2 regions of the Rossellomorea sp. FM04394 genome follow, and region 2 is predicted to be linked to the other one. Evidence: a T-box and tRNA genes for the amino acid it is inferred to sense, from the RefSeq annotation. Region 2 holds a T-box; the other holds one or more tRNA genes.

Region 1 (15,285 bases), 760 kb from region 2:
TCGGGGTGGGAGACAGTGTCAGGTGGGCAGTTTGACTGGGGCGGTCGCCTCCTAAAGAGTAACGGAGGCGCCCAAAGGTTCCCTCAGAATGGTTGGAAATCATTCGCAGAGTGTAAAGGCACAAGGGAGCTTGACTGCGAGACCTACAAGTCGAGCAGGGACGAAAGTCGGGCTTAGTGATCCGGTGGTTCCGCATGGAAGGGCCATCGCTCAACGGATAAAAGCTACCCCGGGGATAACAGGCTTATCTCCCCCAAGAGTCCACATCGACGGGGAGGTTTGGCACCTCGATGTCGGCTCATCGCATCCTGGGGCTGTAGTCGGTCCCAAGGGTTGGGCTGTTCGCCCATTAAAGCGGTACGCGAGCTGGGTTCAGAACGTCGTGAGACAGTTCGGTCCCTATCCGTCGTGGGCGCAGGAAATTTGAGAGGAGCTGTCCTTAGTACGAGAGGACCGGGATGGACGCACCGCTGGTGTACCAGTTGTCTTGCCAAAGGCATCGCTGGGTAGCTATGTGCGGAAGGGATAAGTGCTGAAAGCATCTAAGCATGAAGCCCCCCTCGAGATGAGATTTCCCATCACGTAAGTGAGTAAGATCCCTAGAAGATGACTAGGTAGATAGGTCAGAGATGGAAGCATGGCGACATGTGGAGTTGACTGATACTAATCGATCGAGGACTTAACCACACTATAAAGCGGAGGCGGCTTGAACAGAGACGACAAGCATTTCTGGGCAATCAGAAGAGGGTGCCTTTTACCCTCAGCTGATTGAACTGAAATGACTTCGAGTCTCTAGCCGCCGGAGCTGGAATGGTATCTACTTGAAGAAGCAGATACAACATTGGTCGATATTCGGCTTTCTTGACATCAATTCTTTATCTAGTTTTCAGGGAATGAATTTTATACAAAAATATAAAAAAAGCCTTGAAAAATTATATCTACGCGATATAATAGTACTTGTCCTTAAAAAAGAGACAAGAAATTGTCTGGTGACAATGGCGAAGAGGTCACACCCGTTCCCATGCCGAACACGGAAGTTAAGCTCTTCAGCGCCGATGGTAGTTGGGGGATCTCCCCCTGTGAGAGTAGGACGTCGCCAGGCATATCGTTCCGCAGTAGCTCAGTGGTAGAGCTATCGGCTGTTAACCGATCGGTCGCAAGTTCGAATCTTGCCTGCGGAGCCATCATATTGGAGAGCTGTCCGAGTGGCCGAAGGAGCACGATTGGAAATCGTGTAGACGGTTAACGCTGTCTCAAGGGTTCAAATCCCTTGCTCTCCGCCATAACAATTCTTTTTACTAAGGCCCATTGGTCAAGCGGTTAAGACACCGCCCTTTCACGGCGGTAACACGGGTTCGAATCCCGTATGGGTCACCAACACTTTTATCCGAATGTGAAAAACAAACAATTAATATGTTGGAGGATTAGCTCAGCTGGGAGAGCATCTGCCTTACAAGCAGAGGGTCGGCGGTTCGATCCCGTCATCCTCCACCATGATTTTCACGAAGCGTAGTGAAAAAAATCTTCCATATTATATAAGATTATATAAGTTACAATTATATCGTCGCGGGGTGGAGCAGTTCGGTAGCTCGTCGGGCTCATAACCCGAAGGTCGCAGGTTCAAATCCTGTCCCCGCAATACCATTTTTGACTTGGGATAGCATAATCCTTAATGAGTCACGCATGGATAGTTATTTTGACTAACGTCAAGGTAATGAAACCTATTTTGCTAACGCAAAAAGCTTTGGTCCGGTAGTTCAGTTGGTTAGAATGCCTGCCTGTCACGCAGGAGGTCGCGGGTTCGAGTCCCGTCCGGACCGCCATTTTTATTTTACATAGTGGCTCAGTAGCTCAGTTGGTAGAGCAATGGACTGAAAATCCATGTGTCGGCGGTTCGATTCCGTCCTGAGCCACCATTTATTACTTGATGCCGGTGTAGCTCAACTGGTAGAGCAACTGACTTGTAATCAGTAGGTTGGGGGTTCAAGTCCTCTTGCCGGCACCACTCGAGTGATATAATATTTGGAGGGGTAGCGAAGTGGCTAAACGCGGCGGACTGTAAATCCGCTCCTTCGGGTTCGGCAGTTCGAATCTGCCCCCCTCCACCATTTGTTTTTATCTAAGCAGAATATCTATTCTTATAGGGGTATAGTTTAAAGGTAGAACGAAGGTCTCCAAAACCTTTGGTGTGGGTTCGATTCCTACTACCCCTGCCAATTTTATCATGGCGATTGTGGCGAAGTGGTTAACGCACCTGATTGTGGTTCAGGCATTCGTGGGTTCGATTCCCATCAGTCGCCCCATTAAAGTCACATTTTTATTTCCGTGACATATACTATCAGTGGGCTATAGCCAAGCGGTAAGGCATCGCACTTTGACTGCGACATGCGTTGGTTCGAATCCAGCTAGCCCAGTAGTGCGGAAGTAGTTCAGTGGTAGAACACCACCTTGCCAAGGTGGGGGTCGCGGGTTCGAATCCCGTCTTCCGCTCCAATATTAAGGCGGCATAGCCAAGTGGTAAGGCATGGGTCTGCAAAACCCTGATCACCGGTTCAAATCCGGTTGCCGCCTCCAAAATGTAATGCCGGTGTGGCGGAATAGGCAGACGCGCACGACTCAAAATCGTGTTCCTCTGGAGTGCCGGTTCGACCCCGGCCACCGGTACCACATCGCGGGTGTAGTTTAGTGGTAAAACCTCAGCCTTCCAAGCTGATGATGAGGGTTCGATTCCCTTCACCCGCTCCAACTTACATACGACAGGCTTTCTCATTATGAGGAAGTCTTTTTTATTGTCTAATTATGAAAAATCATCTGTTTAGCATGACTTTCATCGTTATTGACGCTTATCTAATCGACTTCGCTCCATTTACTTTCGATCAAGACCAATATATTTTCAAAACTGGACCATTTATTTTCAATTCCACGATTTTATTTTCAAATTTTCCACTTTTATTTTCAATTCCAAGATTTTATTTTCAAAAACTCATTGCACGCTGGGGTCACCTAACTAAACCAAAGAAGTCCAACCTTTTCATATACCCACCACAACACCAAACCCAAACCCATCTAGTCAAAATTTTACACCTTCTTTGTCAATTGAGTTCCCCTTTTTAAGTAAGCGCTACCATTATAATATAAGAAAGCGATTACATAATTAAGGGTGGTGAGACGGGTGGAACCAAAGATTCAGACTGGACCGGTAAGCAGAGACGTACAAATGAAAGCAGTGACGAAGAAGAAGTTCAAGTATAAGAGCTTGCTGACGTATGCTGCCTTTGTTGGACCGGCACTTATATTTTTCTTAGTGATTCAGATTCTTCCATTTTTGATGGGTGTGTATTATTCGTTTACCTCATGGAATGGTGTCAGCTCAGTTGTGGAGTGGGTTGGATTTGATAACTACAAAAAGATCTTCACAGATGATAAGACATTCTTTAATTCCTTTATGTTCACGACGAAGTTTATGTTTGCAGCCGTGATTATTAGTAACTTGATAGGTTTCGGGTTTGCGCTGCTGCTGAATGCAGCATTGAAGACGAGAAACATTTTGCGGACAGTGTTTTTTATTCCGAACGTGATCGGTGGATTGCTACTCGGGTTCATCTGGCAGTTCATTTTTGTTAAAGGGTTTGCCTCACTTGGGAATATGACGGGGATTGGATTCTTTAAGATGCCTTGGCTGGGTGATGAAACGACGGCATTCTGGGGGATTGTCATCGTGTTTGCATGGCAGATTTCGGGATACATGATGGTCATTTACGTAGCAGCTTTACAGGGGGTGGACAACTCATTGCTTGAAGCAGCGAGGATAGATGGGGCATCAAACTGGACGTTGTTGACGAAAATTATCATTCCATTGATTTTACCGGCGTTCACGATTTGTTTCTTCTTGACGATTTCAATGGCCTTTAAGATATTCGATTTGAACATCTCGTTAACAGGTGGGGGACCATTCAATTCTACACAATCTGTGGCGATCAATATTTATCAAGAGGCGTTCCAGAACAACCGCTATGGCCTCGGGACAGCCAAATCGATCCTGTTCTTTGTGGTAGTGGCAGTGTTTACTACGGTTCAGGTGATGGTGACGAAGAAGAAGGAGGTTCAGGCATAATGGGCAATCGCTATACGAAAAGAACGTTTGTATTAGAGATCATCGGTATTGTCATAGGGCTCATTTTCCTTATTCCTTTCTACTTCGTACTGATCAACTCGGTGAAGCCATTTGCAGCGATTTTGATCGATGCGGCTGCGTGGCCAAAGGAATTTGTTTTCTCTAACTATGCGAAAGTGTGGGAGATCATCAACTTCCCACGTGCATTCTGGAACTCCTTGGTCATCACCGTTTTCAGTAATATTGGATTAGTGATCATCAGCTCGATGGCGGCGTGGAAAATGGTTCGTACGCCAGGGAAGTTCAGCAAAATCTTATTTGTCATCTTTGTATCAGCCATGGTCATTCCGTTCCAGACAGTGATGATCCCTCTTATGAAGGTAGGGGGAACGTTAGGGCTTACGAATAGCATTCCAGGTTTGATCCTTATGTACTTCGGATTTGGCGTACCACTTTCCCTTTTCTTGTATCATGGATTTGTGAAAACCGTTCCGATTGAGATTGAAGAATCCGCGATGATTGACGGGTGCAGTCAGTTTGGTGTGTTCTGGAGAATTGTCTTCCCATTACTTAAGCCGATAACAGTGACTGTGATCATTCTGAACACTTTATGGATTTGGAATGACTATCTGCTTCCGCTTCTTGTTTTACAGGATGCAGAGCTGCGCACGATTCCACTCGCAGCAAGCTCGTTCTTCGCTCAGTATACGAAGCAATGGGATATGGGTCTGGCAGCATTGGTGCTTGGCATTACTCCCATTATCATTTTCTTCTTGTTTTTACAGAAGCATATCATCAAAGGTATTGCTTCAGGGTCAATTAAGTAGATATAAAGTTTCTGTCAAGATGGTCTATCATTGATACAGAAATTTATATAAAATATTTTATATCAGGGAGGTCAATCCATTTATGAAACGTATACTTTTACTTTGTATGTCTTTGGTTTTAGTTTTTGGAATTATTGCCGGCTGTTCTTCTAAAGACACTACAAGCAAATCAGGCGGAGAGTCTGGATCAGGTGACGATGTAGTAACTCTTAATTTCTTCCAGTTCAAGGTTGAAATTGCTGATCAGCTTCAAGAAATGATCAAGGAGTTCGAAGCTGAGCATCCAAACATTAAGATTAAGCTTGAAACAGTAGGTGGAGGTGCTGATTACGGTGCCGCTTTAAAAGCGAAATTTGCTTCTGGTGAAGAGCCGGACATTTTCAACAACGGTGGTTTTAAAGAGTTAGAGCTTTGGAAAGAGAAATTAGCGGATCTTTCCGGTGAGCCATGGGTTGAGCATGTTCTTCCAATCGGTAAAGTTCCGATGACGGATGAAGACGGTAAGCTTTATGGTATGCCGGTTAACCTTGAAGGCTATGGATTTGTATACAATAAAGATTTATTTGAAGAAGCAGGTATCACTGAGCCGCCAGCAACAATTGATGAGTTAAAAGACGCTGCGAAGAAGCTTGAAGCGAAGAAAATCACACCATTCTCAGCGGGTTACGGCGAGTGGTGGGTAATTGGTCAACATTTACTTAACATTCCGTTTGCTCAGCAGGAAGATCCGGATGCGTTCATCGCGGGACTTTATGATGGTTCTGAGAAAATCGTAGGAAATGAAAAGTTCAAGCAATTCAAAGAAGTGTTAGATACTGAACTTAAGTATGCAAATGATAACCCATTAACGACGGATTACAATACACAAGTAACGCTTTTCGCTTCTGGTGAAACTGCGATGCTGCAACAAGGGAACTGGACTGAGAACATGATCACTGAGATCAATCCTGAGATCAACATGGGCTTCCTGCCAATTTCTATCAGCAATGATGATAGTGCTGATCGCCTTCCTGTAGGTGTACCGAATAACTGGGTATTAAACAAGAACTCAGAGCATCTTGAAGAAGCGAAAACTTTCTTGGAGTGGATGGTTTCATCTGAAACCGGTAAGCGTTATATCACGGAAGAGTTTGCGTTCATCCCGGCATTCGATAACATCGAGCCGAATGGTCTTGGTGACTTAGGTCAGTCCATCCTTGACTACTCTAAAGAAGAGAAGACGATTCCTTGGACTTGGTTCAAATGGCCGGATGGAGCAAATAAGGAATTCGCTGCAACGATCCAGGAATATGCTGCGGGCAAAATTGATTACGATACTGTACTTGAGCGATTCCAGCAAACATGGGATAACTTGAAGTAAATGAAATAATAGAAAGCATGTCTACCCGGCATGCTTTCTATTTTATAAGTTTAATAGGAATATTTCGAAAAAACACTTCCAAGAGCGGGGAAAAACACTTTATACTAGTGTATAAGTGAGACCTGGGAGGTCCGTCCCTCATGTTAAAGACCAGCATTCGGAATAAGTTGATTGTGTTGTTGATGATTACGACGATTGTGCCGTTCGGCAGTTCGATTATTATTACATATTTGTATACGAAGGATTCCATAGAGGAGCAGGTGGTGGAGGAGAGCAGCAATCTTCTTTATCAGGGAAAGGTGAATCTGGAGAGCTATATCAATGAGCTCAACGGGTTAACTCTATCACTCTATAATAATCCTGATTTTATTAATTTCATGAGATCACCCGGCCAAGAGAATAATTACTTGACGATCGGCATTGTAAAGAATGTTGTGCAAACGATTCTCTACACGGGTGATACCATTAACGGGGTACGTATTTCCTTCGCAGATGGTGACCGGGTCATTTCGGCAACAAAGCGCTCTACTGTCGTATTTTCCAGTAAGGTAAGGGATTCTCAATGGGAATCCTTCAGAAATGCAGAGCGCAGCCCTTATAACATGTATATTGAACCCACACATAGTCAGGAAGAAAAGAATATTAACCGTTCGAAGGATATTGTCACGATTCACCGGGCATTCCGAAACGTTCCCGGTGATGAGGTGCTTGCGTATATTTCACTGGAGGTCTCGCCTGACAAAATCATAGATTTGAGTAGAAACCTGTATAACTCTAAGTCAGAGGAATTTTATCTTCTTTCTTCGGAAGGGGAAATGATTTATAGCTCGGACCGGGATGTGTCGGACGATGGCAACAACCAGAAGTGGATTAAGAGGATAATGGAATCAAAGGATGTATCAGGGACCCTCGAGTGGAAGGAGGACTCCTTCAACGGGGTTATGATGTACGACCAGCTACCAGCTTCGGCCGGCGGTTGGCTGTTAGTGAAGCGGGTTCCTTACGTAAATCTTTATGAAAGTGCATTTAGTGTCGCGAAGATTAATATCCTGTTTGGAGTTCTTGGGCTATCCCTTGTGGTGCTTGCGACACTATTTGTTTCTTTTAAAATTACTTCACCCATACGGATTCTGCTTCAAAATATCCAACAGGTTGAAAAAGGGAATATGAAGGTGCAGCCTGAATCGTTCGGTTCCGATGAAATCGGGATCCTTGGCTTCAGGTTTCAGCAGATGATCGAGCGGATCAATCATTTGATCAACCGTGAGTACAAGCTCGAACTTGAAAACAAGACGAATCAATTAAAGGTCCTCCAGTCTCAAATCAATCCGCATTTTCTCTATAATGCCCTGCAATCCATTGGAACGCTTGCTTTAAAGAACAAGGTTCCGCAAATCTACTCCCTGATCACCCACCTTTCCAAAATTATGAGGTACGGGATGAATATGGAGGAGGATGTGGTTCCGTTAAGTAAGGAAATCAATTACACGAACGCCTACCTTCTTTTACAAAAAGAACGTTTTGGTGAAAATCTGGATTACAGTGTAGAGGTAGAAGATGAGGTGATGGAGATCCCAGTACCGAAGATGATCCTTCAGCCTCTCATTGAAAACTACTTCAAGCACGGATTCGATATCCGGGACGGGGTAGGGCGTATATGGCTATCTTGCTTTCAGGATGAGGAAGAGTTGGTGATGATTGTCCGTGATAATGGTGTTGGCGTAACGGAAAGCAGACTTCTTGATATAGGGGACCATTTTAAAGCAGATGCATGGAATAAAACAGGGGATGAGACCAATATCGGGCTGAAGAATGTTTACGTTCGCTTAAAGCTCTACTATGATCACCTGGCCACTTTACAGCTTGAAAATCATGATGAGGGAGGCTTTATGGTCACCATGAGACTGCCAATAAGAATGGAGGGTGAAGCAAATGAAAGCAATCATCATTGACGACGAAAAGCATGTGCGTGAGGGGTTACTTTTATTAGCGGAATGGGACAAGCATGGGATCCAAACCATTCTGGAGGCAGAAGATGGGGACGAAGCCATCGAATTGATCACAGAGCACCGGCCGGAAATCATTTTCACTGATATGAGGATGCCGAAGCGGGATGGCATCAATCTTTTGAAATGGCTTCATGCCTCTGACCTTAAAAGCAAAACCATCGTTGTAAGCGGGTATGATGATTTCGAGTATATGAGAAACGCGATCTTTTATAAAAGCTTTGATTATATTCTGAAGCCGATTGAACCGGATGTGTTAAATGAAACGCTGGATAAAGCGGTAAAAGAGTGGAATGACCAGGCTCGATCAAGAAAATCCCAAGTCGAGGAAAATCGAGTGATGAATGAGGTAAAGCCCCTTTATTGGGATCGGTTATTCACAAGTCTCTGTGCGAAGGAGAGTATTACCACAGAAATGGTAGAAAAGGTTGAACAGGAGTTTGGGATTGCTATTACAAAGCTTGCAAAGACCGTTGCCCTCATCCCCATCAAACCGATCGTGGAGAAGCTCTTTCAAGGAGACCGGGACCTTGCCTTCTTTACCCTTATCAATATTTGCAATGAATTGCTGCGAAAGCAAAATGATGGGGTTTGCTTCCGTAATGGGAACAAAGAGGAAGAGCTTGTGATTCTCTTCTGGAACGATAAAAATGTGACGTATCTGTTAGAGGAAATCTACTCATTGATCTATCAATATAGTAAACTCTTTACGATCATTGCACTTGGACAGAAGTCTAAGAAAGTAAACGAAGCGTATGAATCTGCTTTACAGGTTTATCTTAAGCATTCCCTGCTTGATCAAAAGAAAATCGTCACCCATAAAGATGTCAATAGACAGCCCCTTCTGCATTTGTTGGATCACTCCAATGAATTGAAATGGGCAATCCGTTCAGGGAGCCGGGAGCAGGTTCAGTCCCAGTTGGACAGGATATTTTCACAGCTGGGAACAGGTCATGCACTCTCACTGGAGCAGCTCCAGGTATGGGAAAATCAATTTGAGTTATTACGTAATAATTGGTTGAAAGAGTATGAGATTCAGCATCAAGCACAATTTTATAGAGGCCTGGATTATTGGAATGAAGACGGCTCGTTTTCGTTCAGGAAATTTAAAGAGGAAAAGGCAAAAGAGTTCAGTGAATTAATTCAAACCCTCTCAAAGGCAAAGTACCAGCGGGAAAAGAACAATATGCAGCATATTGAAGAATATCTTCAGCAGCATTATCAAGAGGAAATCAATCTTCAAGACATTGCCGATCGCTTTTACCTAAGCAGGGAATATATCTCACGTAAGTTCAAACAGGATTATGGATCTACCATCACGGATTACGTTACGAACATCCGGATGGAAAAGGCAAAGAAACTGCTTGAAAATCCTTATTTGAAAATCTATGAAGTTGCCTATGGTGTAGGGTATGGGAATGAGAAATATTTCAGCAAAGTATTTAAGAAGCACGTCGGTATGACACCAAATGAATACCGGCACTTACAATCAAACACATAACTTGGAGGTTTTACAATGTTGAACGTTACAGTATGGAATGAAAATCGTCATGAACAGAAGAATCCGAAAGTGAGAGAGGTGTATCCTGAAGGAATTCATGGTGCCATTGCCTCCTTCCTGGGAGAAGCATCATTCAATGTGAAAACGGCTACATTAGACGAAAATGAGCATGGATTGACGGAAGATGTGTTGGATGGTACAGACGTATTGGTGTGGTGGGGACATATCGCCCATGATGAAGTGTCTGATGAAGTGGTTGAAAGAGTGAGGCAGCGTGTCCTTGACGGAATGGGCTTAATCGTCCTTCATTCAGGCCATTTCTCTAAAATCTTCAAAACATTGATGGGCACTTCATGTGATTTAAAATGGCGGGAAGCTGATGAGAAAGAACGCATCTGGATTGTCGATCCAAGCCATCCGATTACAGCCGGTTTAGGGGAATACTTCGAACTGGAAAAGGAAGAAATGTATGGGGAGCATTTTGACATCCCAGCCCCTGATCAGCTTGTGATGGTGAGCTGGTTCGAAGGTGGGGAAGTGTTCAGGAGCGGGTGTACGTATCAGCGTGGTAACGGGAGAGTATTCTACTTCCGTCCGGGGCATGAAACGTATCCGACCTATTACAATGAAGACGTTCAGAAGGTCATCATCAATGCAGTGAAATGGGCATCACCTGTAGATCATGCGAGACCGGTATACGGAAACGCACAGCCGTTAGAAGAAATCAAAGGATCTAACTAAAGAACAAGAGGAGGAAAAAATCATGAGTAAATTAAAAATCGGGGTTATCGGGTGTGGAAGCATCGCCCAGCATCGTCATCTGCCGGAATATGCAAACAATGAAAACGTTGAAGTGGTAGCAGTGTGTGACATCGTGGAAGAACGGGCATGGAAAATAGCCGATGCATTCGGAGCGAAAGCGTATACCAATTATAAAGAACTACTGGCAAACGCTGAAGTGGAAGCAGTGAGTGTGTGTACACCGAACTACCTGCATGCTCCGATTTCCATTGATGCACTTAACGCGGGTAAGCATGTATTGTGTGAGAAGCCTATGGCCACTTCAAGTGAAGAAGCTCAAGGCATGATCGATGCCGCTGTTAAAAACGGTAAAAAACTGATGATCGCTCATAACCAGCGATTTGTCCCTTCTCATCAAAAAGCGAAGCAGCTGATTGAAAGTGGTGAAGTAGGTAAAATCTACAGCTTCCGTTCTGCATTTGGTCACGGTGGACCTGAAGGCTGGAGTGCTGACGGGAAAGACAGCTGGTTCTTTAAAAAGGATGAAGCGTTCATCGGTGCCATGGGTGACCTTGGTGTACACAAAACCGATCTCCTTCGTTACATCTTAGGGGAAGAATTTGCAGAAGTCGGTGCCTTTGTTGAAACAAGTGCAAAGGAAAATGCAAATGTGGATGATACGGCTGTCTGTGTATTGAAAACCGAAAGCGGTACAATCGGTACCCTTGCAGCAAGCTGGTCTTATGTTTCGAAAGAAGACAACTCTACTATCATTTATGGAGAGAAGGCCATCCTACGTTTAGAGGATGATCCGGTCAACTCACTCATCGTTCAATACTCAAGCGGAGAAGTGGTGAAGTATGAGCTTGGCGGTATTCAGACAAATGACGAGGGCGGTCAGACGAATTCCCGTGTGATCGATCAATTTGTCGACAGCATCCTTCATGATGCAGAGCCACCTGTTCCAGGGGAAGAAGGAAAGAAATCGTTAGAAGTGGTATTATCTGCCCTGGAATCAAGTGAAACAAAACGGATTGTAAAATTGTAATAGAGGTGAATGCAGCAATGACTAAACTTCGGATGGGAGTGATCGGCGTAGGGGGCATTGCCCAAACGCGCCACATCCCTACTTTTATAAAACTTTCAGATTCTGTATCCATTGAAGCGATCAGTGATATCAATCCTGTCACTGCTCAAACCGTGGCAGAAACCTTTAGCATTCCGAACGTGTTCAGTGACTATCGGGACATGTTCGGGCATGTGGATGCTGTGACGATCTGTACTCCGAATAAATTTCATGCGGAAATCACGATTGCAGCGCTCAAAGCCGGGCTCCATGTGTTTTGTGAGAAACCGATGGCCATGACTCCTGAAGAATGTGAAATGATGATCGAAGCTGCGGAACAGTCAGGGAAGGTTCTGGCTATCGCCTATCATTATCGTTTCATGAAGGATTCACGTGCGGCAAAGCGTGTCATCCTGGAAGATGAAATCGGTGAACCAATGGTGGCCAGGGCAAGAGCGATCCGTCGCCGCAAAGTTCCTGGCTGGGGAGTATTTACCAATAAGGAGCTTCAAGGTGGTGGCAGCCTGATCGACTACGGGTGTCACTTTCTGGATCTATCCCTATGGCTCCTTGGGAACCCTGCACCTCTCGAAGTAACAGGGACGACCTATAACAAGCTTAGTAGAATGCCAGATCAAGTGAATCTGTGGGGAGACTTTGATAAAGAGAAATTTGAAGTCGACGACCATGTCACGGCTTATATCAAGTTCGATAACGGTGCTTCCATGCTCTTCGAAACGTCTTGGTCTGCAAACGTCAAGAGCGATGAAGAAAGCATGAGCATTTCAGGCGAAACGGGGGGAATCGATCTATTCCCGTTCCAAATGAACCAAATGAAACATGGCATGCTTTTGAATGGTGAAGCGGATTGGGTTCCCGGTGAAGATGATCCTAGTCTTCCACAAGCCCGGAACTTTATCAACAGCTGTCTCGGTTTAGAGGAGCTGGTTGTGAAGCCCCAGGAAGCCATGCAAGTGTCTCAAATCATTGATGCCATTTACAAAAGCAGTGAAACCGGACAAAGCATCCGATTGAAATAGGAGGAAGCACAAATGAAACTAGGTGTATTTACTGTATTATTTTCACAGAAGAATCTTGACGAAATGCTGGATTATGTAAAAGAAGCCGGACTTCACGCAGTTGAAATCGGCACGGGAGGATATCCTGGAAATGCTCACTGTGACCTGGACGCTCTTTTAGAAAGTGAAGAAAAGAGAAACGAATACTTAGAAAAAGTAACTTCGAGAGGACTTCAAATCAGTGCCTTCAGCTGTCACGGAAATCCGATCTCGCCAGATGCAGCTTTTGCGGAAGAATCCCATGTGGCACTTCAGAAAACGATCAAGCTTGCCGGTCTGATGAACGTACCTGTCGTGAATTGTTTCTCAGGAACGGCAGGCGACCATGAAGGAGCAAAGCACCCGAACTGGCCTGTATCCCCTTGGCCGAATGAATATGGGGATATCCTTAAATGGCAATGGGAAGAAAAGTTGATTCCATATTGGAAAGAGATGGGTCAGCTTGCAGAGGATCATAATGTTAAGATCGGTCTTGAACTGCATGGAGGTTTCCTTGTCCATACTCCATATACGTTGTTGAAGCTTCGTGAAGAAACATGTGACGCGATCGGTGCGAATCTGGATCCCAGTCACCTTTGGTGGCAAGGAATCGATCCGGTTGCCGCGATTAAAATCCTGGGTAAAGAGAATGCGATTCACCATTTCCATGCGAAAGATACGTATATCGACCAGGATAACGTCAACATGTACGGTCTGACGGATATGCAGCCCTACGGCAGCATCCAGACAAGAGCTTGGTCATTCCGCTCAGTGGGCTGTGGGCACAGCTTGCAGGAATGGTCCGATATGATGAGTGCGCTGCGCACATTCGGATACGATTATGTCGTAAGCATCGAGCACGAGGATCCGATCATGTCGATTGAAGAAGGCTTCGGACGTGCCGTGAAGAACCTAAAGGCGATTCTGATTGAAGAACAGCCGTCGGATATGTGGTGGGTGTAGATTGGTAGAAAGGGAGTCCATTGGGCTCTCTTTTTTTGTGGGGTACTGGCGCGATATTGATAGTCTCACATATGTAGTGTTTAATTTACAGTTAATGTAAATCGGCTGGATTATTTGTAAAAATGGCCGGATTTTCACAAGAAATGGCCGGATTAATCGTGATTTCGGCTGGATTGTCGGGAAAAACGGCTGGATTATCGTGGATTTCCGCCGGATTGAATCGCGGCTACAGTCGAAATCGGGCTGGACATGCCACTTTGTCTATGGAATATGCTTTAGAACTTTAAGATCGGCTGAGATTTCTGAAGATCAGCAATGGATTATCGTTCAATCTCCATAAAAAAACAAGACCCCAACCAGGGACCTTGCACAAATTTCTACCCACACACCACTTCAAACGATCCTTCTCCACCATGGATACCGATGAACATATCCATCAACGATTTCGTCAGTTTCCCGCTTTCTTCAATAGATAGGGAAGGCTTCAGAAAGATGATTTGAACGGCATTTTTGGTTCCCTCACCGACGGGGGCCCGGTCTGAGTCGACGAATGGACTTCCGAAAGGTCCGTCCCCGTCACATGCGACAATCAGGTTTTCAAGGGAATTTTCCCGCCCGTTGAGCCCTATGTAGGTTTGTCCTGTTTCCCCCACTTTTAACTCGATTCCATCCCCCTTGAGACCTGAACAGTCGTAGATGCCGATGGGCACTTCGTATTGAAGGGAGAAGAAGTTGTTCAGATCGATGGCTGAATTTATGGTACTCAGGTAGTTCTGTTTTTTAACACGGCGAAAGAGGGCTTCGGCTGAATGACGGTAGCGATTCGGATCTTTTCCTGTTTTCTTGAAGATATCCCTCCACGCCGCGATCCCTTCCAGTTCTGTCACATTTTTATCATGAAGATCAAAGAAGATGGATTCCTGGAATAGCTGAAGTCTGCCTTTCAGCATTTGAGGAGAAGCTCCGACTTCGATATGATGGTATTGAATGAATCCCACTTTAAAATCAGGGATTTTGGACGTTATGGATGAATCGATCGTGATTTCCACTTATTTTCCCTCCACATTTGTTTTAAAATAGTTTATCATAATACACATTGCTATTTCACGTAAGCTTATTTATAAGCGCTTATAAAATATATCATCAGAATCTGAAAGGAGGAAAGGGCAATGGATATGGATCGATTAAAGCAGGATATTATTGCGTACAGCAAGGAAATCGGCATTGATAAGATTGGCTTTACAACGGCGGATACGTTTTCCGAAATGAAAAACAGACTCCTGCGCCAGGAAATGCTCGGGTATCAATCCGGGTTCGAGGAAAAGGACATAGAAAAACGGGTTGATCCTTCTTTGATATTCGATAAACCCAAATCGATCATCGCCATTGCTCTCGCCTATCCTTCCAAGATGAAGGACGCTCCACAAAGCAAACGGGGAGAGAGACGGGGGATATTCTGCCGGGCATCATGGGGGACGGATTATCACCATGTGCTCCGGGATCGTCTTTCAAAGCTGGAAGAATATATCGTATCAAGAGTTCCTCAGGCACGTTTCAAATCGATGGTGGATACGGGTGAACTCGTTGACCGTGCCGTGGCAGAGCGTGCCGGGATAGGATGGAGCGGAAAAAACTGTTCGATTATCACA
Region 2 (15,285 bases):
AAAGCCGTCACAGAGTTAAAGAATCTTTCACACCCAATAGAGATGCATGATTTTCTTTGTTATGATCGACTCCTTTCTGAGGTGAAAGGGGAAACGGAATCCAAAATCTATAAAATCCTTTCTTCTTCAGTACGAAAGACTGTCTGTACGGATCCATCACGCTGGAATGAATATATAGCCAAACCATTACAGGTAGCCAATAGGCCTGCCTCCCCTTTTTATAAAGCGTTAGAAGAGGAGGTACATGTGCAATTGAATGTCGAGATTGGAGCACAACACCAGAAAGGATATTGGCAGCCGAATTGGTCCTGGTTCGGTCAATATGACGAGACATGGCCGATTGCTGAAAAGGAATGGGGGGGAATTTTGACCCTTGGTATGCTACAGGTTTTAAAGGCCTATGAGAGAGTAGAATGTTAAAGGATAATAAAGAATCCGGAAGACTTCCCTTCCGGATTCCAAAGATCATTTAAAGTTGTCTTCAAACCATCGTTTTGCTTCATCTACTTCTTCACGACGAAGCTCATGACCTCCTTCAGTCCAGAACGCTTCCACCTGTGTCCCGGCACCTTGAAGATTTTTCACAAGTTCTTTTGTCTCTTGTAAGGGAATGAGTGGATCACGCTTACCAGCCCCAATGAATACAGATACATCACTTAAGTCTGGAAGCCTGACATTTCGTCTTGGGACCATGGCATGGAATAGGATTCCACCTTTTAATGCATTTTTGTGATGATACATTAAACTTGCCGCGATATTCGCTCCATTGGAGTAGCCTAACGCAACGATATTTTGACGATCGAACCCGTAGTTTTCAGCACTCTCCCCAATGAAATCATTCAATTCCTTCGTTCGGAATACTAAATCTTCTTCATCAAACACACCTTCCCTTAAGCGTGCAAAAAAGCGGGCCATTCCATTTTCATCCACATTCCCTTTTACGCTTAATACAGAAGCACTCGGCTCAATCATCTCAGCCAGTGGTAATAAGTCACGCTCATCTCCACCTGTTCCATGAAGGAGAAGAAGTGTAGGTAAGTCTTTATTTCCTTGTTTAAAAAGATGTTTCATGCTGTCTTCCTCCTCTATTCCTTAGTATCTAATGGTTTTAATTTAGCTTCTATGGAATCTCTTTGCGATTCGAAATATGGTGGAAGAGATAAATTCTCTCCTAAAGTATCAAAATCTTCATCGGTCTCAAAGCCTGGTCCATCTGTTGCCAGTTCGAAAAGAATGCCATTAGGTTCACGGAAGTAAAGGGATCTGAAATAGTATCTTTCAACGAAGCCTGAGTTCGGCAGGCGATTTTGAGTGATCCACTCTACCCATTTACGCAATTCATTTTCATCTTCAACACGGAAGGCAACGTGGTGAACACTTCCTCTTCCCGGTCTTTCTTGTGGAATATCGCTCCGTTCTTCTAAATATACTTCTCCACCAGTACCGCCCTCGCCCGTTTCAAACACACGAATATCAGGTTGTCCATCTACATCGGAGGGAAAGGTTCTAGTTTCTCTAAAACCTAATACGTCTTTCAACACGATTGCGGTGTTTTCCCCTTGCGCAACCGTCAGGGTTATCGGACCTAGGCCCACAATTCCATGCTGGGCGGGTACAGGACTCTTGTCCCAAGGCTTCCCTCCAGGAACTCCTTCGTTCTTCTCATCTGACACAAGCATGAGTCGCTGTCCTTCAAAATCACGGAAGCTTAGTGTTGCCCGACCACTATGGTGAGAAATTTCGTCATGCTCAACACTCATCTCTATAAAGCGATTTTTCCAATATGCTAACGACTCATCCGAGTTTACCCGCAGTGCTGTTAATGAAATACTATTTGTCCCTTTATACGTATTCCCAGCATGTGGAATTTCGAAGAATGTGAGGTCCGTCCCCGGATTTCCTCTTTCGTCTGCATAGAAAAGATGGTAGACGGATGTATCGTCCTGGTTGATTGATTTTTTCACGAGTCGAAGTCCTAGTGTTTTTGTGTAGAATTCATAATTCTTCTTTGCATTTGCTGTAATGGCAGAAACGTGATGCTGCCCTTTAAGTGGTTTCAAGTTCATAGCAGATTCACTCCTTTGTGATTTTCTTGCTTACTTTCTATCTAAATCATACACGAAAATTATCTTTAATTCAAGATATTTTACTTCGAAGTGTTACTTTTGATTTTTCGATTGTATTTTTTAAATTGAATGCTGTTTCTATAAGTCTGTTTTTCGTAAATATTGTTGCTTTTTAACAAAACAAGAGGAGCATGGAAACGAGATTTGAACCGAATGCACCAAAAAAAGCATCCGTACACCGTGTACGAATGCTTTTGATTTAGTTCAATTATATGACTTCATTATTCTTGATGGTCAAAGCCTGTGACAGGGTGGAGGTAATCGTAAGGTTTTCAAAATCCAATCCAAGCTGAACAGCAGTTTGTGCTATCTCTGGACGTAATCCAGATAGGATCGGTTTAACACCGATTAACTGGAGTGCATCAATCAACTGAAAGATTTGATGAGCTACCATCGTATCAATCAATACGACACCAGATAAGTCAATGAACAATTGAGAAACTTCCTTATTTACACATTGTTCCAAAGCATTCTCTAAAATTAATTCAGCCCGGGTTGGATCGATATTACCCACAAGTGGCAATAGTGCTGTATGTGCGTTCAATGATATGACTGGTGAACTTAATTCATTGATCACTTCCTGCTGAGATTGGATCTGCTGCTCCACAACTTCTGTTTGCAGCTCAACAAAACGCAACATAACCCGATCAAATGCTTCAATAATCACTGAATTCCAAAGGCTAAATTGTTCGAATATGTTTTCTTCCATATGAGTTTCGGCATATTCTTTCAAGAATCCCAGGTATTGATCCCTTACTCTCATGAATTCCTTAAGGATATAGTGATTTGGAGTCTCTAAATGTTCTTTATCCTTTGCAATGGTCAAGACCCATTCATCAATACTCTTGTTAAACGTTTCTTTGTCCTCAGCAAATACATTGCAAAGAATTCCGTGAAACTCGAAGTTTTGATTTTTTAAAGTTTCTATCACCTTGGGATCTGAGGAAGAATAAACACCCTTTGTTGTGCTTTTGTCCAAGGAGTTATACCAATCTTCCGTTAATTGACGAGCCTTACTCAACAAGAAAGTATGTAATTCCTGATTTCTATGCATGTATGATTCCTCCTATGATAATCGAACATATTTATATCAATTTCTTCTTCCTGTCTGACGCAATGAGTAGTTGGGAGATCATACTCTTTTTCATGTGTTCTTTCACCATTAAAGAATCGGTCCTTCATTCAGGTTCAAGTTGATCGCTTTTCTGAAATTCCGACATTTTCTTATACCGTCCTTCATTATATATCATATTCATACAAAATTTCCATTCAGACACTCATATCTATGAGCATTCTCATTCTTCTAAATTCATTCCGCTTCTTTGTATACAACTATTTTCTTGCTCTTTGCATTACATATAAAAAACGGATTAATCATAAGTAAATTCTAAATCATTACATTATTTTGTAAAATAGCTCTACAATTCACAATATAAAGTGTATAATGGGGATTAACTGAGAAACAGAAAGCAAGGGTATGTCTCGATATACTATTTCGATGAATATGTATCTCCTACTAGAAACCAACCACAAATCTTAATATGATGTCGTAATCCTACTACTTAGTCATATGTCAAAATAGTTGGGAGCTGATGAGAGAATGAAAAACAATCTGACAAGAAGGTGTATTGAATCACTTGCTATCCAAAGTGCCTATCATTTCTGTGAAACAATAGGACTTAAGCCCAGTTTAGTCAATCTGACGATGATTACAGGATTCTCAGAAGAAAGAATACTGGAAATACTCGAAACAAAGTTTAGTAATCAAAGTGTTAAAACAGAAGATCACTCTTTTTAACTCTGTGTTTCCCCTTTATTACTCTACAAGCCGATTTCACTTCATCCCCTAACCTTTAACTTTAAGTTCTTTCATTTCCAAAAAATCCATTTTTATTTTGAAACAGTGGATCCTTGCCGATCTTACGAACAGCTTAATAAGAATAGACTTTTGAACTTATCGCCATAAGTAAAAAGGCAACTCCACTCTGGAAGTTGCCTTTTTAATATGAATTTCATAATACATTAAAATACCTTGCTTCCGGATGAGCGAAGACCATCGCTGTTACCGATGCTTCAGGTTCCATCATACATCCGTCCGTTAATTGGATTCCGATTGTTTCAGGTTGGATAAGCTTAAACAGTTTCTTTTGATCCTCAAGTTCGGGACAGGCGGGATACCCGAATGAAAAGCGCTGTCCTTGATAATGGGTCCGGAACCGGTCCTGCATCGTAAAATCAACGGGATCAGGGAATCCCCACCTGCTTCTCATCATCTCATGGACTCTTTCAGCCAGTCCTTCTGCTGTTTCTAAGGCAAGAGCCTGCAGGGCGTGACTTTCAAGGAACCTGCCTTCTTCCTTCATCTCACTTGCCCACTGCCTGATTTTCACACCGGCCGTCACCGCAAAGAAACCGACATAATCTATTTCTCCACTTTCTACCGGCCGCAAATAATCTGCTAAACACAAATGCTGATTTCCTGCTTGTCTTGGAAAATGAAATCGTTCTATTTCTGTGGAAGAATCATCCGGGTGATAAATAACAACATCATCTCCATCTGATTGAGCAGGAAAGAATTGATATTTTGCAGATGCCTGAATCATCCCTTCCCTTTTTGCTTTATGGAACAATTCATCAGTTACGCCTTTCAAGCCTACCGTTCGTTCATCTTTTTCTTCCAGTAACCTGGATATTTTCCCCTTGATGCCTAAATGATGCCCCAGAAGCATTTGCTGATTAATATAGGGATGGATTTGATCAAGTGAAAATTCTTTTATGGTATGAGGAATCAGGTCTGACGGGACATGAACCTTAACATCTTTTGATACTGTGGAACGTACTTTGACTGCAACTGACGATCTATCCCGATCTGATGTTTCTTCAATCAAAACAAGCTTGCTTAGCTTTTCACGGCTTTCTTCCTCCAGCTTCAGCCTTGTTTCTTCATGTTGAATCCCATTCATGATGCCAAGTCCATCCATTGCATCCTTGGCATAAAGAACCAGCCCATCGTATTCCCGGCCAATTTTGTTCGTAGTGAATTTTCGTGTTAGTGCCGCACCTCCCACTACTAGAGGAACTGAAATATCAGACTGCTTTAAATCTTGAGCCGTAATGACCATTTGTTGAGCCGACTTTACAAGGAGCCCGGATAAACCTACGATGTCGGGCTTTTCTTCCCGTATGACTTTGATAAGTTCCTGAGGTGTTACTTTAATGCCTAAATCAATCACTTCATATCCATTATTACTGAGGATAATATCAACGAGATTCTTACCGATGTCATGAACATCCCCCTTAACCGTAGCTAAGATCACTTTTCCCTTTGCAGATGAACTTTCCGTTTGTTCCATATGCGGTTCTAAATGAGCAACGGATGCTTTCATGACTTCGGCACTCTGTAATACCTCCGCTACAATCAGCTGGTTATCATTAAACAATCTTCCGACTTCACTCATTCCGGCCATAAGGGGACCATTGATGATATCAAGAGGAGCATCATATTGTTGAAGGGCTAGATTCAAGTCATCAATAAGCCCTTCCTTCGTTCCTTCCACTACATAATGAGCCAGTCGTTCTTCTAAGGTCATTGTGTTTACAGGAACCTTAACTTCTTTCTTTTTCCCTCTATAAAATGCAGTAAATACAGCCAGTGTTTCATCCGTCGTCTCAAATAAGAGCTTCTCAGCCATTCGAACTTCTTCTTCAGGAATAGAGGCAAAGCGCTCTAATTTTTCCGTATTGACTATGGCATAATCCAGCCCCGCTTTGGTACAGTGGTAAAGATATACCGCATTCAGCACTTCTCTCCCAACAGGAGGCAGTCCAAAAGAAACGTTACTAACCCCTAAGATATGAGGGCATTCAGGTAAGGCTTCCTTAATCTGTCTAATCCCTTCAACGGTGGCATTGGCTGATCCAATGTATTGCTGATCCCCTGTTCCCACAGGAAAAACGAGAGGGTCAAAGATGATGTCTTCTGAAGCTACACCATATTTCTCTGTTAACAGTTTATGTGAGCGGATGGCAATTTCTACCTTACGTTCTACAGACACTCCCATTCCCTTTTCATCAATCGTTCCTACGACAACCGCCGCTCCGTATTCCTTCATAAGCTTTGTTATCTTCTCAAACCGCTCTTCTCCGTCTTCGAGATTAATCGAGTTTATGATTACTTTCCCTTGAGAATATTTCAAGGCGGTCTCAAGCACTTTCTCATCCGTTGAATCGATGACAAGTGGAACTTTTACTTTTTTCACCACTTCCTGGATAAATACATTCATATCTTCTACTTCTTCTCGATCGGGATCTGCAAGGCAGATATCGATCACTTGAGCTCCATTTTTCACTTGCGCTCTCGCAATCTCTGACGCTTCTTCTATTTTATTCTCTGCAATCAATCGTTTAAATTTACGGGAACCGATGACATTCGTCCGTTCTCCTACCAGGATCGGTCTTCTGTCTGCATCCTCATAGACGAAGGCTTCAATTCCCGACACTGCATGAGGGTGAGACTCATTGGGTTTACGAGGAGGTAATCCTTTCACCACATCTGAAAGGGCACGAATATGTTCCGGTGTCGTTCCACAGCACCCTCCAACAAGATTCAGCCAGCCTTTCTCAGCAAAACCTTTCATCTTTACACTGAGTGAATCAGCGGTTTCATTGTAATTCCCCTCTTCATCCGGAAGTCCTGCATTGGGATAACAGCTGACATAGGTAGTGGCCAGATTTGATAAGGAGCGAATATGATCGCGCATAAATTCAGGTCCGGTTGCGCAGTTCAGACCAACGACCAAAGGGTTTAAATGTTCTAGGGATAAATAAAATGCTTCGATTGTCTGCCCTGCCAGTGTAGTGCCCATCGGCTCAATGGTTCCGGATAACAAAATGGGGATCTCTTTTTTTCTGGATTCAAAGGCACTTCGAATTCCGAGGTTTGCTGCTTTTACATTTAAAGCATCCTGACTCGTTTCGAGCAGCAGTACATCGACTCCTCCATCGAGAAGTCCTTCTGCTTGAACACGATAGTTGTCTACTAACTCATCAAAGCTTATCCCTCCTGTTACGGATAGGGTTTTGGTAGTTGGACCTAGAGATCCTGCAACAAACCTGGGCCACTCGGAGGTTGAGACATCTCCTGCAGCTTTTTTGGCGATTTCAGCTGCTACTTTATTAATTTCATATGCTTTAGAGCCTAAATCATATTCGTCCAGTACAATGGGAGTTGCACCAAACGTATTCGTTTCAATCACGTCTGCCCCCGCTTTCAAATATTCAAGATGGATTTGATAGATCACCTCTGGCACTGTTAAAACCAGATTTTCATTACACCCTTCAAGCTCTTCTCCACCAAAATCCTCCGACGATAAATTCGCTTGTTGAAGCATCGTTCCCATTGCTCCATCGAGTACGAGTATTTTTTTCCTAAGCTGCTCTTCAAACAAAGTGATGGCCATAGGGAACCTCTCTTTCCGGTTTTGTTTTCTCTTGTATATGTTGAATCAATTCAATGCTCATATCATAACGTACAAAAGGTGTGATAAGGTAAATCCCATTAAACAGATCTATTGCTGTATCAAGTAAGTCTTTGGCTATCTCCATGCCAATTGCTCTTGTAATGACGGGATCACTTCCCGCTTCCTTCATTCTTTGTCTTGTTTCTTCTGGAACGTTGATTCCAGGTACTTCATGATGTAGAAACTCTGCATTTCTTGAGCTGATCAACGGCATGATCCCTATAAAGATCGGAACATCTAAATGCTTTGTAGCTTCATGTACTTGAATCAGCTGCTCTTTCCCAAAGATCGGTTGAGAAATGAAATAGTCAGCACCTGCTTTCTTTTTCTTTTCAAGCCTCTTTACGGAAGCGTCTAAATGACGGAAATTCGGATTGAAAGCTGCACCTACTGAAAACTGAGTCCGTTCCCGGAGTGATTTACCTGAAAAGGATATCCCCTCATTGTTCTGTTTAATCAATTCAATGAGTTCAAGGGAAGATAAATCATAAACGGATGCTGCCCCTGGAAAATCTCCAATCTTGGCCGGGTCACCCGTTATTGCTAATATATTGTGTATCCCTAACGTGTGTAAGCCCATTAAATGAGACTGAAGTCCAATCAGGTTTCGATCCCGGCAAGTGATGTGAACCAGAGGTGTAAGGTCAAACTTGGATCTGACCATGCTCCCAATGGCGTCATTACTTATCCTAGGCGACGCTAACGGATTGTCAGCAAGCGTAAGTGCATCAATTCCAGCTTCCTTTAATGCCTCAGCCCCTTGGAAGAAAAGCTTCGTGTCGAGATGCTTAGGTGGATCTAGTTCAACAATGATCGTTTTCTTTTCTCTTACCTGCTCATGCAGCAAGTTTCCCCTGACAGAAGGTGATGATAACTGAACAACCTTTTTCTTTTTCACCACTTTTTCTTTCACGGGCTCCCGGCTTTTTAACCTTGCAGCTACAGAACGAATGTGATCAGGTGTGGTTCCACAACAGCCACCAATGATTCTTGCACCTTGCAATCGCAATTCGTTGCTTATGTCCCCAAAGTAATCAGGCTCAGCAGAGTAATAGAATCTGCCTTCTTCATAGTTTGGCAGACTGGCATTGGGATAGACGGATAGAAACGCCCGTTTAGGTAATGGAACTTCCTCTAAGGAATTCACCATATGAAATGGCCCCATGCGACAATTGATGCCGACAACATCTGCTCCCAGTAATTCTAATTGTTGAAGGGCATCTCTTATTTCCATTCCATTTTGAAGAACTCCGGTTTCATGAAGGGAAACTTGAGCAATGATAGGAATGTCCGCTTCACGCTTTACAATGTTTAATACAGTTGTCAATTCCTCAAAATCGTAATAGGTTTCAAGTAAAATGCCGTCTACACCCTCTAGTAATAAACAGTATAGCTGTTCCCGGAAGCTTCTCTTGATTTCTTCCAGCGACACATTTTGTTTGATCGCCCTGATTCCCCCGATGGTACCCAGGATATAGGTGTTGTCACCTGCTGCTTTTCTTGCCAGACGAACGGCAGCTGTATTTATTTCCTTTACCGAATCCTCCAATCCGTATCTGGAAAGCTTTTGATAGTTGGCTCCATACGTATTGGTTTGAATGATATCTGCTCCTGCATCAATATACTCTTTATGGACTTTCAACACTTCATTGGGGTGGGATAGATTCAATTCTTCAAAGCATCTGTCCACTCCATATGAATACAAAAGTGTTCCGATCGCCCCATCAGCAATCAATATTCTCTCTTTCAGTGCTTCCAGCAATGGCTTCATGACGTTCCCTCCTTTTTTATAGATTTATCACGTTGTTTCTATTGATCTTTTGAATACTATCTAAACCGTTTTTAAGATCATTAATTAATTCATCCACGTTTTCAAGTCCTACTGATAATCGCAATAAACCATCTGTAATACCTCTTCTTTCCCTTTCCTCTTTTGGCATGGAAGCATGTGACATTCTTGAAGGATAGGATAAAATGGATTCCACTGCCCCAAGACTTACGGCGAATACGGGAATGTTTACATGTTGTATAAGTTGCTTCACTTCCTCTTCTCCTTTCAATCGGAAGGAAAGAACCGCACCTGGCCCCTCTGCCTGGCGAACTTGAATTTCACGACCGGGGTGATAGCTCAAGCCCGGGTAGTACACTTCTTCAACTTCCTTTCTCTTTTCTAGGAAGCTTGCAATCTTATATGCCGATTCAGAAGACTCCTTCAACCTTACGTGCAGTGTTTTCATTCCTCTTAAGAGCAGCCAGCAATCCTGGACCCCGAGGACCGCACCAAACGAATTCTGCAGGAAAGCAAGTTTCCCCGCAATCTCTTCATTCCCCGTTACCGCAAGCCCCGCTAAGACATCACTATGGCCGGCAAGAAACTTCGTGGCACTGTGGAGGACAACATCTACACCCAGACTGATCGGTCTTTGCAGCAGGGGAGTCATGAATGTATTATCGAGGAACGTTAAACATCCATTTGCCTTGGCAAGCTTAACGACTCCCTCAATATCCGTGATGTTCAGCAGCGGATTCGATGGTGTCTCCATATAGATCACTTTTGTATTGTGCTTGATTGAACAAGCCACTTCATGCAGGTCCTTCATGTTCACGAAGGAGTATTCTATATCAAACTTAGTGAGGACTTCCGTGATCATCGTGTAGGTCCCACCGTATACTTCTTCTGATACGAGAACGTGATCCCCGCTCGATAATAATAGAAAACTTGTTGAGATTGCCGCCATTCCGGATGAAAAGGCAAATCCCCTTACCCCTCCTTCGAGCTCAGCTATCGTTTCCTCGACGGTTTCCCTCGTTGGATTTCCCGATCGGCTGTAGTCATATGTTCCATACTGGTCGAAATCCTGTTGATGAAAAGTTGTTGCATGATGAATCGGCGTAGAGACCGCTCCTGTTTCTTCATCAAATCCGTGAGAATGAATGAGTGACGTCTGTAGTGAAAATGGTTTTTTACTCATACGTAAGCACCTCTTTTTCCAATTGATGAAAAACATTCTCCAAATCTGCTATCAGGTCATCAATAAATTCGATTCCTACAGAAAACCGCAGGAGTCTGTTGCAGATACCAAGCCTTTTTCGTTCTTCTTCAGGAATGTCTGCATGTGTCTGGGTTGCGGGATAGGTGATGAAGCTCTCAACCCCCCCTAAACTCTCAGCAAACGTAATCACTTTTAATTGGCGGAGAAAGGGTGCCACCCATTCTTCCTTTGCGATGCGAAAAGAGAGCATGCCGCCTTTCCCCGGATACAAAACGTCCGTTACACATTCATGCCCCTCAAGATAGTCGGCAAGTTTTCTTGCGTTTTTTTCATGCTGAGCCATTCTGAGACTAAGGGTTTTCATCCCTCTTAATAAGAGCCAACAATCAAAAGGTGCGAGAACCGCGCCGATTGAATTTTGAATGGTGTAGATTTTTTCCGCCAACTCCTCTGAGTTTACGACCACGACTCCCGCCAGCACGTCATTATGGCCCCCTAAGTATTTCGTCGCACTGTGAATGACAATGTCTGCTCCCTCAGTGAGAGGCTTTTGCAGCACAGGTGTATAGAAAGTATTATCGACAATTAAAAGCAATCCATTATGCTTTGCAATACCGGCAACCTCAGATATACTTGCTTCATTCATCAATGGATTGGTTGGCGTTTCAAGGAATATGGCTTTTGTTCTGTTAGAAGTTTGTTCTTCTATAGAGCCTGCATCACTTGTATCAACAAAATGAAATTTGATTCCGTATTGTGCTTCATACTGAACGAATAAACGGTAGCTTCCCCCATAAAGGTCTCTCGATACGATCAATTCATCCCCAGTCGAGAATAAGCCAAGGATTGCCTGAATCGCTGCCATCCCCGAACTGAAGGCAAATCCCCTGTGCCCCTCCTCTAATAGAGTAAGAGCTTCCTCTAAGGTGCCGCGTGTTGGATTTCCTGTTCTCGTGTAATCATATCCTGTCGATTGGCCAATCCCCTTATGTTCATAAGCAGTCGATAAATGAATGGGCAGGCTCACAGCACCCGTTGCAGGATCCTTCCGGTTCCCTGCCTGGACAAGCAAAGTATCAATATGTTTTTTCAACATTCTTCTCTCCTTTTCTCTCCCTGAAAACGAAAAGGGAAAAAACAAAAAAACCTTCTTATGAAAATAAGAAGGTTTTGTACGTTCGTTCTCCCTCTTATCGTCCAAGTTGACATCAACTTGCTGGAATTAGCACCATACCTGAATCTTGCGGCTGGTTGCTGAGGTGTCTTCGGGCCAGTCCCTCTACCTCTCTTGATAAGAAACAATATGAATTTGTGAAAAATAACTTTCCCATAACTTATAACAAAGGAAAAGAAAAGTCAATAAGAATTATGAATTATCTGAAAAACAAATCCCTCACGATGTTATATTTCAATCAATCTTAAATTCCTATTTTCCTTTTAATCTCTTTCATGAATGGGATCGTTTTTTCCCGCGCTTTTATTGCTCCCATTTGCAGTATGGAATCCAGCAAATGGGGATTTGCCATCAGTTCTTTATATTTGGATCGCGGTTCTTCAATGAATGAATTCATGACTCCAAAGAGTTCTTTTTTCGCTTCTCCCCAGCCTATTCCTCCTTGAAATCTCCCTCTCATTTCTTCAACTTGATCGGATGTTGCGAATTCTTTGTAGAGCGAAAATATGACGGACGATTCAGGATCCTTAGGCTCTTCGGGGGTTGAGGAATCTGTTTTGATTTTATTGATTAGTTTTTGCAGTTTTTTCGGTTCTTCAAATAAAGGAATCGTATTGTTATAGCTTTTACTCATTTTCCTTCCATCAAGTCCCGGTAGAACAGATGTTTCTTCCTGTATGATATACTCGGGAAGAACAAATGTTTCGCCATATTGCTTATTAAAGTTTTCTGCCAGGTCCCTGGCAATTTCAACATGCTGAATTTGGTCTTTTCCAACAGGAACCAGTTCAGTTTGAAATAGAAGGATATCCGCGGCCATCAATATCGGGTAGGTGAATAAGCCCATGTTGACCCCTGCATCTGCTTCTCTGCCGCTGTTTTGATTATCTTCGACCATTGATTTATACGCATGAGCGCGGTTCATTAATCCTTTCGGTGCAAAGCAAGCGAGAATCCAGCTCAATTCAAAGATTTCAGGTACATCGGATTGACGGTAGAAGATCGCTCGATCAGGATTCAACCCTAAGGCTAACCAGGCTGCTGTCACTCCATAGGACAGTTCTCTCATTTCATGCTGATCATGTATCTTCGTTAAACCATGATAATCCGCAACAAAATAAGCTGTGTTGTAGGATTCATTTTCTGCCAATCGTAATGCAGGTTTAATCGCACCGATATAATTCCCTAAATGAATACGCCCTGTTGGTTTGATACCCGTCAGAACTTGTTTTTTCATCATTATCTCCTCCCTTATATCATGAAAGAACACAAAAAGGGCTTCTCTTCCTTAAAAAAGGACGAGAAACCCGTGGTGCCACCTTCATTCGCTTACCTACCGTAAACGCGCTTTTCATGTACAGAAGTTCAGACTTCAATACACTGTCTCTTTTACCGGTGAGACCATCCGCCATAACCTACTGTTTTCAGCCTGGTAGCTCCAAAGCCCATTCAACGACCTTCCCACACTGATTTGCACCAACCATCAGCTCTCTGAAGTGTTTCGTTCGCCTACTTTTCTTTATCATTGCCGTTTCAAGTATTTACTTGTTTCCATTATTTTAATGCATCGGAAAATAATGGTCAATAGGTGTTTGCATAGGATTATATTTCTTTCGAGAAGAGGGGAAGGAAAAGCTTTATGCCTCTTTTATTAAAAGGAAGAAATTTCATATCGGCGATCAAGTGACTGGCATATCCGATTACACAAGCTTCGAATACTCCATCCATCATTAAGGAAGACTCAAGATAATGGGCAATCACTCCATAATAGATGATTCCAAGGACAGAGTGGGTGTAACTCCGATGTGGAACAAATGAAGCGATGATGATATATATCCCCAACAAAAATAACCACGTTTCATTCAATTGCCAACCGCATGCCGTTACGCCGACCCCGGTGATCATCAGCATCCTTCTCTGAGTGATGAAACTTGAGAGAATCATCATTCCGGCTCCATAACCAATCCCAAGCCACCGTTCTTTCCCTATACCTTCAAGATAGCTGTATACCATCATTAAAAAACCAATGATTTGTGCCACTGACCTGATCATTTTCGATGAAAGAGTAACCCTGTTACTAAGCTTTCCGTCAATATCCATATCAGGCATGAGTCCGGATACCCCGCCTATTGCAACGAGGGCTGCGGTTATATCCGGACCAGACCCAAATGAGTTGGCCACAATAAATCCTGTTGCTGCTCCTATTGCCATATGTGCTGTGCCGTTCAAGTGTGTCCTCCTACTCTCTTATCACAATATGTATGTACTAGATTACTATAATAGCCTTTATTATCCATACTGACTATGGGAAGTACGGATTAATTTCTAAAGATGAGCCGATATGCGCGAAATAATGTCAAGAAGATAGGACCTTTCATGAGGAACAAAGTGATGGTAACTCACCCTTTGCTTAACGAAGTCCTTTTTTCCTGCCTCATTTACAAGAAATCCTTCCACGTCGATTTCCGCTTTGGTTTGTTCAACTAGTGCATTAAAATCTTGAAGAGTCGAACGGTAAATACCGGACAATTCTTCTGACTGAAGTTGAAATTCGTCATATGCAACCGGCTTGGAATACAAGAACACGTGAGTTAGTTCCCGGTCGAACATATCCCGTTGAATTAACTCTCCTTTTACAATTCCCAATGATTGCAGTTCATCTATCGTAATAAGAAGCCCAAGCTCTTCATGAACTTCCCTTATACCATCCTCAACCTTCTCCTCCGATAAAATATGTCCAGCTGCGGTAATATCAAGTAAGCCGGGGAAATCCTTTTTCTTATCACTTCTCAGTTGGAAATAAATATAGGCCTCCCTACTACTCTTATCATAATGCGCAAGCCAGCAATGAAAAGTTTCATGCCAATATCCCTTTAGATGCACCTCAGAACGACTGGCTACTCCAAGCCTATTACCGTGTTTATCAAAGACGGCTAATTGTTCATTCTCCACCCTAATCCCTCTTTCATTTCATTTCTTCCAGATACTTTTTAACCTCCAAGAGATCTTTAACCACAATATCCGCTTCACGTAATTCTTTTTCCTGAGAAAAATCAAAGGCACAACCTATCGAAAGAAATTGATTTAACTCTGCTCCTTTGAAGTCAGACAATCTATCTCCAATCACAATCCCATGTGTAAGATTGTGATCTTCTTTGATTTTTCGAATCAATTCCCCTTTGTCATCTGATTGTATTTCCTGAATGCTGTAGCAGTCTAAAATCCATTGGTTCAAACGAAAGTACTTGACGATCGCCTTTAAATAATGAGGATATCCGTTGCTTGCCACAAAGACCGGAAACCCTCTCCCTGTTAAATAGGTTAATATTTCCTCCGAATGTGGATAGAGAGCTCCCTTTCCTTTCTGGATATTTTCAATCAACTTTTCTTGAAACACTTCATTCACTTTACCATGTATATGTAAGGGATGATGTGGTAAAAGTGTTTTCCACACAACAGAAAGAGGTACACCC

What was found. A T-box is a leader RNA that pairs with one kind of tRNA and senses whether it is charged. The one in region 2 lies ahead of ACCB35_RS10145 (tryptophan--tRNA ligase), so its partner is inferred to be a tRNA-Trp.
Region 1: it has a tRNA-Trp gene. The T-box ahead of ACCB35_RS10145 (tryptophan--tRNA ligase) is inferred to sense a tRNA for this amino acid. The anticodon was not compared.

The regions. Positions count from the first base shown of each region.
Region 1 covers NZ_CP168654.1:1,274,159-1,289,443, forward strand. The annotation lists rRNA gene ACCB35_RS06330 (23S ribosomal RNA) at 1-687, shown strand, start outside; rRNA gene rrf (5S ribosomal RNA) at 986-1,102, shown strand; tRNA gene ACCB35_RS06340 (tRNA-Asn) at 1,110-1,184, shown strand; tRNA gene ACCB35_RS06345 (tRNA-Ser) at 1,192-1,283, shown strand; tRNA gene ACCB35_RS06350 (tRNA-Glu) at 1,303-1,377, shown strand; tRNA gene ACCB35_RS06355 (tRNA-Val) at 1,419-1,494, shown strand; tRNA gene ACCB35_RS06360 (tRNA-Met) at 1,566-1,639, shown strand; tRNA gene ACCB35_RS06365 (tRNA-Asp) at 1,747-1,823, shown strand; tRNA gene ACCB35_RS06370 (tRNA-Phe) at 1,841-1,916, shown strand; tRNA gene ACCB35_RS06375 (tRNA-Thr) at 1,930-2,005, shown strand; tRNA gene ACCB35_RS06380 (tRNA-Tyr) at 2,025-2,108, shown strand; tRNA gene ACCB35_RS06385 (tRNA-Trp) at 2,143-2,216, shown strand; tRNA gene ACCB35_RS06390 (tRNA-His) at 2,228-2,303, shown strand; tRNA gene ACCB35_RS06395 (tRNA-Gln) at 2,343-2,414, shown strand; tRNA gene ACCB35_RS06400 (tRNA-Gly) at 2,419-2,493, shown strand; tRNA gene ACCB35_RS06405 (tRNA-Cys) at 2,501-2,574, shown strand; tRNA gene ACCB35_RS06410 (tRNA-Leu) at 2,584-2,667, shown strand; tRNA gene ACCB35_RS06415 (tRNA-Gly) at 2,672-2,745, shown strand; gene ACCB35_RS06420 (carbohydrate ABC transporter permease) at 3,218-4,114, shown strand; gene ACCB35_RS06425 (carbohydrate ABC transporter permease) at 4,114-4,941, shown strand; gene ACCB35_RS06430 (ABC transporter substrate-binding protein) at 5,024-6,301, shown strand; gene ACCB35_RS06435 (sensor histidine kinase) at 6,442-8,253, shown strand; gene ACCB35_RS06440 (response regulator) at 8,234-9,808, shown strand; gene ACCB35_RS06445 (ThuA domain-containing protein) at 9,824-10,549, shown strand; gene ACCB35_RS06450 (Gfo/Idh/MocA family protein) at 10,572-11,597, shown strand; gene ACCB35_RS06455 (Gfo/Idh/MocA family protein) at 11,615-12,655, shown strand; gene ACCB35_RS06460 (sugar phosphate isomerase/epimerase family protein) at 12,668-13,636, shown strand; gene ACCB35_RS06465 (hypothetical protein) at 13,759-13,923, shown strand; gene ACCB35_RS06470 (B3/4 domain-containing protein) at 14,014-14,685, opposite strand; gene queG (tRNA epoxyqueuosine(34) reductase QueG) at 14,806-15,285, shown strand, end outside.
Region 2 covers NZ_CP168654.1:2,031,349-2,046,633, reverse strand. The annotation lists gene ACCB35_RS10185 (hypothetical protein) at 1-420, shown strand, start outside; gene ACCB35_RS10180 (alpha/beta hydrolase) at 466-1,071, opposite strand; gene ACCB35_RS10175 (ring-cleaving dioxygenase) at 1,086-2,066, opposite strand; gene ACCB35_RS10170 (STAS domain-containing protein) at 2,335-3,180, opposite strand; gene metH (methionine synthase) at 4,139-7,585, opposite strand; gene ACCB35_RS10160 (bifunctional homocysteine S-methyltransferase/methylenetetrahydrofolate reductase) at 7,566-9,416, opposite strand; gene metC (cystathionine beta-lyase) at 9,433-10,617, opposite strand; gene ACCB35_RS10150 (methionine biosynthesis PLP-dependent protein) at 10,610-11,734, opposite strand; SAM riboswitch class I at 11,826-11,936, opposite strand; gene ACCB35_RS10145 (tryptophan--tRNA ligase) at 12,057-13,049, opposite strand; T-box leader at 13,104-13,347, opposite strand; gene ACCB35_RS10140 (metal-dependent hydrolase) at 13,415-14,041, opposite strand; gene ACCB35_RS10135 (NUDIX domain-containing protein) at 14,138-14,764, opposite strand; gene ACCB35_RS10130 (HAD hydrolase-like protein) at 14,778-15,285, opposite strand, start outside.